DNA from 3 places in the Exiguobacterium sp. S22-S28 genome. Region 2 is predicted to be linked to each of the others. Evidence: riboswitches for the same ligand, from Rfam matches in the RefSeq annotation. Region 2 holds a riboswitch; each other region holds the start of a gene.
What was found. A riboswitch is a leader RNA that binds a small molecule or an ion and turns the genes downstream of it on or off. The one in region 2 is predicted to bind S-adenosylmethionine.
Positions count from the first base shown of each region.

Region 1: linked by a shared signal. The riboswitch ahead of ACHA8N_RS13200 (methionine ABC transporter ATP-binding protein) and the one ahead of ACHA8N_RS16145 (alpha/beta hydrolase) in region 2 are both predicted to bind S-adenosylmethionine.
Region 3: linked by a shared signal. The riboswitch ahead of ACHA8N_RS14565 (Na+/H+ antiporter NhaC family protein) and the one ahead of ACHA8N_RS16145 (alpha/beta hydrolase) in region 2 are both predicted to bind S-adenosylmethionine.

Region 1 is NZ_JBHFFC010000030.1:56,148-59,424, reverse strand. Features, by position in the region: gene ACHA8N_RS13210 (PLP-dependent cysteine synthase family protein) at 1-228, shown strand, start outside; gene ACHA8N_RS13205 (bifunctional cystathionine gamma-lyase/homocysteine desulfhydrase) at 221-1,387, shown strand; SAM riboswitch class I at 1,447-1,552, shown strand; gene ACHA8N_RS13200 (methionine ABC transporter ATP-binding protein) at 1,633-2,655, shown strand; gene ACHA8N_RS13195 (methionine ABC transporter permease) at 2,652-3,277, shown strand, end outside.
Region 2 is NZ_JBHFFC010000033.1:92,293-95,569, reverse strand. Features, by position in the region: gene ACHA8N_RS16155 (DedA family protein) at 1-178, opposite strand, end outside; gene ACHA8N_RS16150 (thymidine kinase) at 375-995, shown strand; gene ACHA8N_RS16145 (alpha/beta hydrolase) at 1,058-1,816, opposite strand; SAM riboswitch class I at 1,880-1,982, opposite strand; SAM riboswitch class I at 2,232-2,335, shown strand; gene ACHA8N_RS16140 (methionine ABC transporter ATP-binding protein) at 2,421-3,277, shown strand, end outside.
Region 3 is NZ_JBHFFC010000031.1:14,153-17,429, reverse strand. Features, by position in the region: gene tnpB (IS200/IS605 family element RNA-guided endonuclease TnpB) at 1-12, shown strand, start outside; gene ACHA8N_RS14570 (hypothetical protein) at 116-316, shown strand; gene ACHA8N_RS14565 (Na+/H+ antiporter NhaC family protein) at 363-1,670, opposite strand; SAM riboswitch class I at 1,749-1,852, opposite strand; gene ACHA8N_RS14560 (metal ABC transporter solute-binding protein, Zn/Mn family) at 1,921-2,922, opposite strand; gene ACHA8N_RS14555 (alpha/beta hydrolase) at 3,097-3,277, shown strand, end outside.

The DNA of each region.
Region 1 (3,277 bases), on a different contig from region 2:
GTCGATGAGATTCATACGATTTCGGACCACGACGCGTTCACGAAAGTTCATGAATTAGCGGCACGTGAAGGTCTGCTCGTCGGCAGTTCAGCCGGCGCGGCACTCGCGGCAGCACTTGATATTGCAGAACGTTTTCCCGGCAGTACCATCGTCACCGTCTTCGCCGACAGTGCCGAACGGTATTTGAGCCAACAAATCTTTGAAAAGGTGGACGAGACACATGCGTAAAAAGACAGCATTGATTCATGGAGGAACAGGCGTCGATCGAGCAACTGGTGCCGTGACACCTCCGATTTATCAAACGAGTACGTACAAACAAGAGAAAATCGGTCAATTAAAAGAAGGTTACGAATACTCGCGGACAGCCAACCCGACACGGACAAGCATCGAACGATTGATCGCGGACCTTGAAGGCGGCGCACGTGGCTTCGCCTTCGGATCAGGAATGGCTGCGATTCATGCTGTCTTTAACCTGCTGGAGTCAGGTGACCATATCGTCATGACCGATGATGTCTACGGCGGAACGTTCCGTTTGATGCAACGTGTCTTGCCGAAGTTCAACATCCAAGTGACGTTCGTCGACACGACGGATCTCGCCGCGACGGAAGCTGCGGTTCAAGACAACACGAAGATGCTGTATGTCGAAACACCGACGAACCCCTTGTTAAAAGTCACGGATATCGCTGCTGTCGCTGACATCGCGAAACGCAATAATCTGAAACTCGTCGTCGACAACACGTTTGCGACACCATACTTGCAACAACCACTTGCACTCGGTGCAGACATCGTCTTGCACAGTGCAACAAAATACATCGGCGGACATTCAGACGTCGTCGCCGGACTCGTCGTCGTCAACAGCGATGCACTCGGTGAAGATCTTCACTTCATTCAAAACTCGACAGGTGGTATTCTTGGACCGCAGGACAGCTTCCTGCTCGTCCGTGGTTTACGGACACTTGGTATCCGAATGGATGCAATCGAAGAAACGTCACACGATCTTGTTCAGTTCTTACAGGAACAAGATGTCGTCTCGAACATCTTCTATCCCGGACTTCCAACACATCCGGGTCACGCGACACAACAAAAACAGGCGACTGGATTTGGCGGCATGATCAGCTTTGATGTCGGATCAGCGGAAAACGCGGAGAAACTCGTCGAAGCGACACATTTCTTCACGCTGGCTGAGAGTCTTGGAGCTGTTGAAAGCTTAATTTCTGTTCCGGCACGCATGACACATGCCTCGATTCCGGCAGAACGTCGCGCTGAGCTCGGCATCACGGATGGTCTTGTCCGGATTTCGGTTGGACTTGAGGATGCAGAAGACTTAAAAGAAGATTTAGCACGTGCGTTCAGCCTGCTTCAGCCGGTTTCAGAAAAAACTGTTTGACAAGCAAAATAAGCCCTGCTAATATTCAGATTATATTAAAAATAACTAAATACCGATAACTCTTATCGAGAGTGGTGGAGGGACTGGCCCGATGAAACCCGGCAACCGCGGAATTTATTCCGAAGTGGTGCTAATTCCAGCAGACGAACGTCTGCAAGATGAGAGCAAATGGTTTTGTGTACTGAAAAAGTGCGCGCGTTTGCTCTAAAACGTGCGCACTTTTTTTACGTTTAGGAGGGACAGTATTGATTCGCTTACAGGATGTAGGAAAGATTTATCGCTCGAAGCGCGGATCGGTTGAAGCCGTCGTCAATGTCGACTTAACAATCGAGCGCGGTGAAATTTTTGGAATAATCGGTTATTCGGGAGCAGGGAAATCCACCTTGATCCGATTGCTGAATATGTTAGAAGCTCCGACAAGTGGCTCAATCCAAATCGACGGGGTCGAAATGACGACGTTACGTCCAAAAGAATTACGCGGTGTTCGCAAAAACGTCTCGATGGTCTTCCAGCACTTTAACCTGCTGTGGTCGCGGACGGTTGAAGAAAACATCATGTTCCCGCTCGAACTCGGCGGTTATCCGAAAGCACGCCGTAAAGAGCGGGTCGCCGAGCTGATTCAACTCGTTGGACTCGACGGACGTGAAGGTGCTTACCCGTCTCAACTTTCGGGTGGACAAAAACAACGGGTCGGGATTGCCCGGGCACTGGCGTCGAACCCGGACGTCTTATTATGTGACGAAGCGACAAGTGCGCTTGATCCGAAAACGACGGACTCGATTTTAGAGTTGCTTGTCGACATCAACAAAAAACTGAAACTGACCATCGTCTTGATCACGCATGAGATGCACGTCATTCAGAAAATCTGTAACCGGGTCGCCGTCATGGAAGCCGGGAAAATCGTCGAACAAGGACCGGTCGCCGAAGTCTTCCGTCATCCGAAACAAGCGATGACAAAAGAGTTCGTGAAACAGTTGACGTCTTCGTCAGAAAACGAATTGACGTTTGCGAAATTACGGGAACGGTATCCGACCGGGAAAATCGTTCAGTTGACGTTTGTGGGTTCAACTGCTGAAAGCCCGATTCTTGCCGAAGTCATGAAAGATTCGACCTTATTATTTAATATCATTGGCGGGAACGTCGGACAGACGCAAGATGGCGCCCTTGGGACGCTGTTCATTCAGTTGATCGGTGCCGAACATGAAACACAAGCGGTCATCGCCAAACTTCAAGCGAGTGACGTTGAAGTGGAGGTGGATCACCGATGAGTACATTTTTTGCAGATGTGGATTGGGATATGGTCTGGGAAGCAACCGGTAGTACAGTCTATATGACGGCTGTTGCAGGGCTCGCGACGTTTATCCTCGGATTGGTTATCGGTCTATTGTTATACGCGACAAACGAAGAATTGTTATTCAAGAACCGAGCATTGTATTCTGTCCTCAGTTTTTTAGTCAATATCTTCCGTTCGATTCCGTTTATCATTTTATTAATCTTGTTGATCCCGATTACGAAAATCATTGTCGGATCATTTTTAGGACCGACCGCTGCGTTACCGGCGTTAATTCTGGGTGCAGCACCGTTTTACGGCCGGATGGTCGAACTCGCTCTTCGTGAAGTTGATAAAGGGGTCATTGAAGCTGCCGAATCGATGGGCGCAACGAAGTTCCAAATCATCTATAAAGTCTTGATTCCGGAAGCTCTTCCGGCAATCGTTTCAGGTATTACCGTAACACTCGTCGCACTCGTCGGTTACACGGCAATGGCCGGGTTAGCCGGTGGTGGTGGACTGGGCGACATGGCCTTCATCGAAGGCTTCCAGCGCTCACAAAATAACATCACCGTTATCGCGACACTGCTGATTCTCGTCATCGTCTTCATTATTCAGAT
Region 2 (3,277 bases):
TGCAGCTGCCGGCGTAAGCCGCGAGAATAGTTCCGATCAGCGGTAAATCACCGTGGTGCATCCAAAATCCGGACATGACAAGTAACGTCTCGTCAGGCACCGGGAGACCGACGATTCCGCCTGCTAACAGAATGGCGAGTCCGAACGCTCCATATTGTTGGAGTATGTCATGTAGCATGTGATGAATCGGAGTCACCTTCCTTCAAAGAAACTTCTCTTCTAGTGTACAGGAAATAGATACCAGTTGAAATGAGAAGATGAAGAAAAATCCGGATTTGGAAAGGCTTTTTGATTTTTAGAAGTCAATCCTTTTTCTTAATCTGGATTCGGGCTATACTCGTTAAAGTGACTATTTTAGAGGACGGTGTTTTACGATGATGCATGTGATCAATCAATATGGTTGGATTGAAGTAATTTGCGGAAGTATGTTTTCCGGAAAATCAGAAGAACTGATCCGTCGCGTCAGACGGGCACAATACGGAAAGTTGCCGGTTCAAGTGTTTAAGCCGGCGATTGATGACCGGTACCACGAGGAGCATGTCGTGTCGCACGTCGGTAACTCCGTCATCGCGATTCCGATGGCGACGAGCCGTGATGTTTACGCAGCAGTAGCGGAAGAGACGCAAATCGTCGCGATTGATGAAGTCCAGTTTTTTGACGATGAGATCGTCGCAGTCATCGAAGCACTGGCTCAAGATGGCAAACGCGTGATTTGCGCGGGGCTGGATCAGGATTTTCGGGCGGAACCATTTGGGAAGATGCCTGAATTACTGGCGCGGGCTGAGTTCGTGACGAAATTGCAGGCGATTTGTCTTTCGTGCGGTGATCCGGCGTCACGGACACAACGATTGATTGACGGGAAACCGGCAAACTACAATGACCCCATTATTCTTGTCGGAGCGTCTGAGTCATATGAACCACGTTGCCGCCACTGTCATCAAGTTCCGGGGAAACCGCAACCGTTACAGGAATGGAAAAAACAACAACAGAACTAACAGGACACGATAGAAAAAGCGAGCAATTTCCGGCAATGAGACCCGGGAATTGCTCGCTTTTTTTAACCGGTCTGCGTCAGCCGGCTAAACTGATTGACAAATTGTGCTGTTTCACGGACGATCGTCTCTTGATCGTGATCGAGCGTCGCCACGTGATAGGAATCGAGCAGACAATAACTTCGTTTGTCATCGGAACCAATTGTCCGGTGCAGGTAATCCGAACAGGTCGGTGGAACGACATGATCTTCAGCAGAATATAAAATAAGCGTCGGAATTTGAATGTCAGGAAGTACGGGAATCGTCTCGCCAATCAGTCGTAACAGCTCAGACGCACAAACAGACGGGACATATTCATAGACGATTTCGAAAGCCGATCGTTTAATGTCGGGTGGACTTTCCGGCAGATAGACCGTGCATTCGGTGAACGATAATGCTTCATAGGCGGGGACAGATAAGGCAGCATTGATCGTGATGATTCCTGCAACCGGCAGACCTTCTGCAACAAGAGCAAGGGCAAGTGTCGCGCCCATTGACTGTCCGACAATGAAGATGGATTCGCACCGACGGGTCAATTGTTCATAGCCGTCACGGACACTTTGTTTCCAGTCCTCTGCCGTCGCCGCCTCAAAGTCACGCAAATCCGTGCCGTGACCGTGCAGGCGCGGCGCATAGACGGAGAAACCGCGTTCGGCAAAGCGTTCTCCTACAGCCCGAACACTTTGCGGGGTTGCGTTGAAGCCGTGACAGAGCAAAATGCCGACGGATCCACGGTCAAAGAAAAAATCGTCGGCGCCAGGTAAAACAGGATAAACCATACTCATCATCTCGTCCTCCATTTCAAAATAAAAAAACCCATTTGGCTTTGGACGCAAACGAGTTTCTCGTGTGTATCATCCAAAGCAGCCGCTTTGCTGGTCGGAGCACCTTGCAAATCGCAGGTTGCCGTGGAGTCCTAGAGCCAGGTCTCTCGTCCACTCTTGATATAACATATAGGAATTGTCGGATTAATCATTGAGAAGATGATAGCACTGCTAGAAAAGGATTGTCAAATGCTCCTTGACCGGCGACCGGAACTCTTCTATGATGAAGCCCAACCCGGGAAATCAATCGATATGGGTCATATGGTTTATTTTTGAAAATATGGTTGACCTTTAAAAGATCTTTCTGTAATGTAAAAATTAGTTTTACGACATAAGTTCGAACAGCAACAACACACATATGAATTTCATACCGCAACACTTATCCAGAGAGGTGGAGGGACTGGCCCTACGAAACCTCGGCAACAGACTCATTATGAGCACTGTGCCAATTCCATCAGACAATTGTCTGAGAGATGAGTCGAGTGGATTCTGCCATTGTGCGGATCCAGGTCTCTTCTTGTTTCTTAAGAAGAGGCCTTTTTGTATTTTTAAAGGGGGAGAAATGGTGATTACATTCAAAAATGTAAAAAAAATCTATCAGACAAACGAGCAATCGATTGCGGCTTTAAACGGAGTGAATCTTGAAATCCGAAAAGGCGAAATCTTCGGCGTCATCGGTTTCAGCGGAGCCGGAAAAAGTTCTTTATTACGGTGTGTTAACCTGCTCGAACGTCCGACATCCGGCAGTGTAACGGTCGATGGACAAGATTTGACGACACTCTCGGCGAAACAATTGCGGGAAGCAAAACAACACATCGGGATGATTTTTCAGCACTTCAATCTGTTGGATTCCAATACGGTTTTTGCGAATATTGCCAAACCTCTTGTCTTAAAAGGCGTCAAAAAAGAGGAAGTCCACCGGCGTGTCACCGAACTGCTGGATTTTGTCGACTTGGCAGACAAAGCCGATCATTATCCGGATCAGTTATCCGGCGGACAGAAGCAACGTGTCGGGATTGCCCGGGCCCTTGCCACTCAGCCGTCCGTCCTGTTATGTGACGAAGCGACATCCGCCCTTGATCCGCAGACGACACAACATATATTACGTCTGTTGAAACAGATTAATCAGGAATACGGCATCACGATTTTACTGATTACCCATGAGATGGGTGTCATCCGTGAGATTTGTGACCGGGTCGCCGTCATCGAGGCCGGTAAGCTGATTGAGTCGGGTACCGTGTTTGACGTCTTTTCGAATCCGCAGACGGGGACAGCGAAAAATTTCGTCCGTTCCGTCATGCAGGATGAGATTCCGGCGTCGGTTCAACAAGTCATCGATCAGCGTGGTGCCGGGCATCATATTTATAAAATCAATTTCCTTGGGGCAGGCACCGGACAACCGCTTTTATCACAAGTCGCGAA
Region 3 (3,277 bases), on a different contig from region 2:
GGGCTAGCCTGATCAGGTTTCGACCGTCCGGTCGGATAACTCAGGAATCCCCCACCTCTAAGCAAGGCGTAGGTGGGGGTAGTTCAAAGTGTCACAAGAAGCGAGGGGAGAAATCATGGCACAATCCGTCAAACAGTTGCCAAAAGGAATCTGGGTTGGTATTACGATACTGCTGACTAGCCAAGCCGTGTTACTTTTTCGCGATGCTAAAAAAACAGGTCGTAATCCGTGGGTTTGGGGCGGAGCAGGACTGGTCCAGTTTCCGCTTCCGGCGATCGCATATTTCATCTTGAACCGTCGGAATCAGAAAAAATGAAGACAAATAAGTCCGGTCGCGCTGCAGGCGGCCGGACTTATTTGTTTTACGAAATATTTTCTTTGCGGACAGCAGCGGTTTTACGGCGCGGGAATCCGAAAAGGATCGCAAGGGATCCACACACGAACAATAAAAACGGATAAAACAGATACGGAATCAGCTCGGGAGAAGCCGTTTTCGTCAACTCCGCTGCAATCAGCAACTGGGCACCGTACGGGATGACTCCCTGGATGCCGCATGAGAAGATATCGAGAATACTGGCTGATTTCTTCCGATCAATATCATACGTATCGGCGATTTCGGCTGCGAGTGGACCGGCCACGAGAATCGAAATCGTATTATTCGCTGTTGCGAGATTTGTCGCACTGACGAGTGCTGCCATACTGAACTCAGCACCGCGGCGTTGTGAGATTCGTCGCGTTAAAGTTTCTTTCAGAAAAGCGATGCCACCGTTAAAGGTGATCAGGCTGACAAGACCACCCATCAGTAATGTCAAAATCGAAATTTCCGCCATGCCCATCAATCCTTCAGACATTGACAGCACGAAGCCGCTTAAACCAAAGCTGCCGTCGAGCATACCGATGATTCCTGTCAAGGCGGTTCCGCCGATCAAGACGAGAATGACATTGACACCGAACAGGGCCAAGACGATGACCGACAGATACGGGATCAATTTATAAAACTCGAAGGTCTTCGCGTCGACGACATCTCCTGTACCCGAGACAAATGCCAAGATGATGATCGTCAGGATGGCTGCCGGAAGAACAATCAAGAAGTTCGTTCTGAATTTATCACGCATGTTAGTTTTTTGCGTCCGGACCGCTGCGATCGTCGTATCAGAAATGAACGACAAGTTGTCCCCGAACATTGCGCCCCCAACGACGGCGGCAGCTGCGATGGCAACATTGACCCCAGTCGCTTCATGAATACCAAGCGCGATCGGGGCGAGTGCCGCAATCGTACCGGTTGAAGTTCCCATCGCCATCGAGATGAAGGCAGCGATGATGAACAATCCGCTCATCAAGAGGGAAGGCGGTAAAAATGTCAGCGAAGCGTTGACGGTTGCTTCGATGGCGCCGATCGCATCCGCTGTTCCAGAAAACGCACCGGCAAGTAAGAAAATAAAGACCATGATCATGATGTCCGGGTTTCCGGCACCCGTCGCAATCCGTTCAACGGTTTGATTGATACTGCCCTTGGTCGTCACGGCAGCAAAAATCAAGGCAATCAATGCGGCAATCAGAATCGGGAACTTATAAAAGTCGTCATAAAAGATGCCGGCACCGATAAAGAGAACCAAAAAGACCAGTAATGGTAGAAGGGCCCACTTGTTTGGTGTAATCGTCTCGTTCATAAAATCACTCCATTTCTGCATGTACAAAAAAAGACTCCTTCGCAAGAAAGAAGGAGGTCTTTACTGAAAAAGACGCTCTTCTTATCTCTCAAGCCGTAGCTTGCTGGATTTGGCACAGTACGATTCAATCGTCCGCTGCCGAAACATCATTGGGCCAGTCCCTCCGTCTCTCGCGATAAAAAGAAGTCATTTAATTGTCTGAAATACGTTTTCTACCGTAACGTATCTTTTAATGCATGTCAACACTACTTCACTGCAGTGCTTTTTTGAGTGTCGTGACATTTTCATTCATCAAGTCAAAATAAGAAGCGTCCTGTTGTTCTTTTGTGACCGATTCCAAGTTATGAATCGTGATCGCTTCGGCCCCGATTTCTTGTTGGATGACCCGTGCGACTTTTGGGGAAACCGTCTCTTCAAATGCAATATATTTCAAATCGTGCAGCTTGGCTTCTTTGACGAGGGCAGCCAGTTGTTTTTGCGAAGGCTCGTCAGACGGAGAGATGCCGGCGATCGGCAGTTGAGAAAAACCGTATCGTTCCGCTAAATACCCGTAAGCGGCATGTGTCACGAGCAGTTCTTTTTTGGATCCGTCAGCAACAGCTTGCTGCAAGTTTTGATCGAGCTCATCTGCCTGCGTATTAAATTCAGCGAGTTTCTTTTCGAACGTCGCTTTTTTGTCCGGCACTTCTTTTGCCAACGCCGTCGAAATCGATTGGGCCATCAATTTGGCATTGTTCGGATCAAGCCAGACGTGCGGATCGTACTTGCCGTGATCGTGTCCTTCTTCTGCGTGCTCGTCTTCTGTGTGCTCGTCTTCATGAGCATGCTCTTCGTCGTGTGCGTCTGACTCTCCGTGAACATGCACCGTAGCACTCGCTTCAAGCAAATCGATGCCTTTGCTTGTCTCGATGAACCGGACATCGTTCCCTTTGAGACTGGCTTTAATTTTTTCTGAATACGGCTCAAGTGTGGTTCCGGTCAAGAGGAACAGATCACCTTGTGCGATTTCTGTCAGTTGTTTTGAGGTCGGCTCATACGAATGGGGATCGGCACCCGGAGGAACGATCATCTTGACATCAACATCAGCGCCGCCGATTTCTTTGGCAATCGCCGCTGTGGCGAACGTCGATGTATAGACATTGAGTTTTTGGTCGGCCGCGTCTTGATTCGAACCTGAATCAGCTGATCCGCAGGCAGCGAGGAAAGTGGCGCTGGCGAAAGCGACCGTTAAAGCGGGAATTAACTTTTTCATATGTGTAAACCTCCAAGAAGTATTAAAACGTAATTATTCCGATTTGAACCTTTTCACTATAACGAATCCAAAACAAAGCGTCAAGCACAAGAGCGGGAAGAAGTTCGACTTCTAAAAAAATGGGGTAAAAGACTAATGAGATTAAAAATCGCGAGGATGCCCGGAGGTGATGAGGTGAGACGGGAAACAGCATGGTTGATGGGAGGGGCTGCCCTTTTGACGACGGCCGCTGCCGGTGCGAGTATTTGGAACAATTACGGTGCTCTTTTACGGTGGACGGAACCGGCGCTTCCGCTTGCGGAAACCCAACTGGCTCCACGGACCGTTTTGTATAAAACGATCGGCGAGAAGGAGC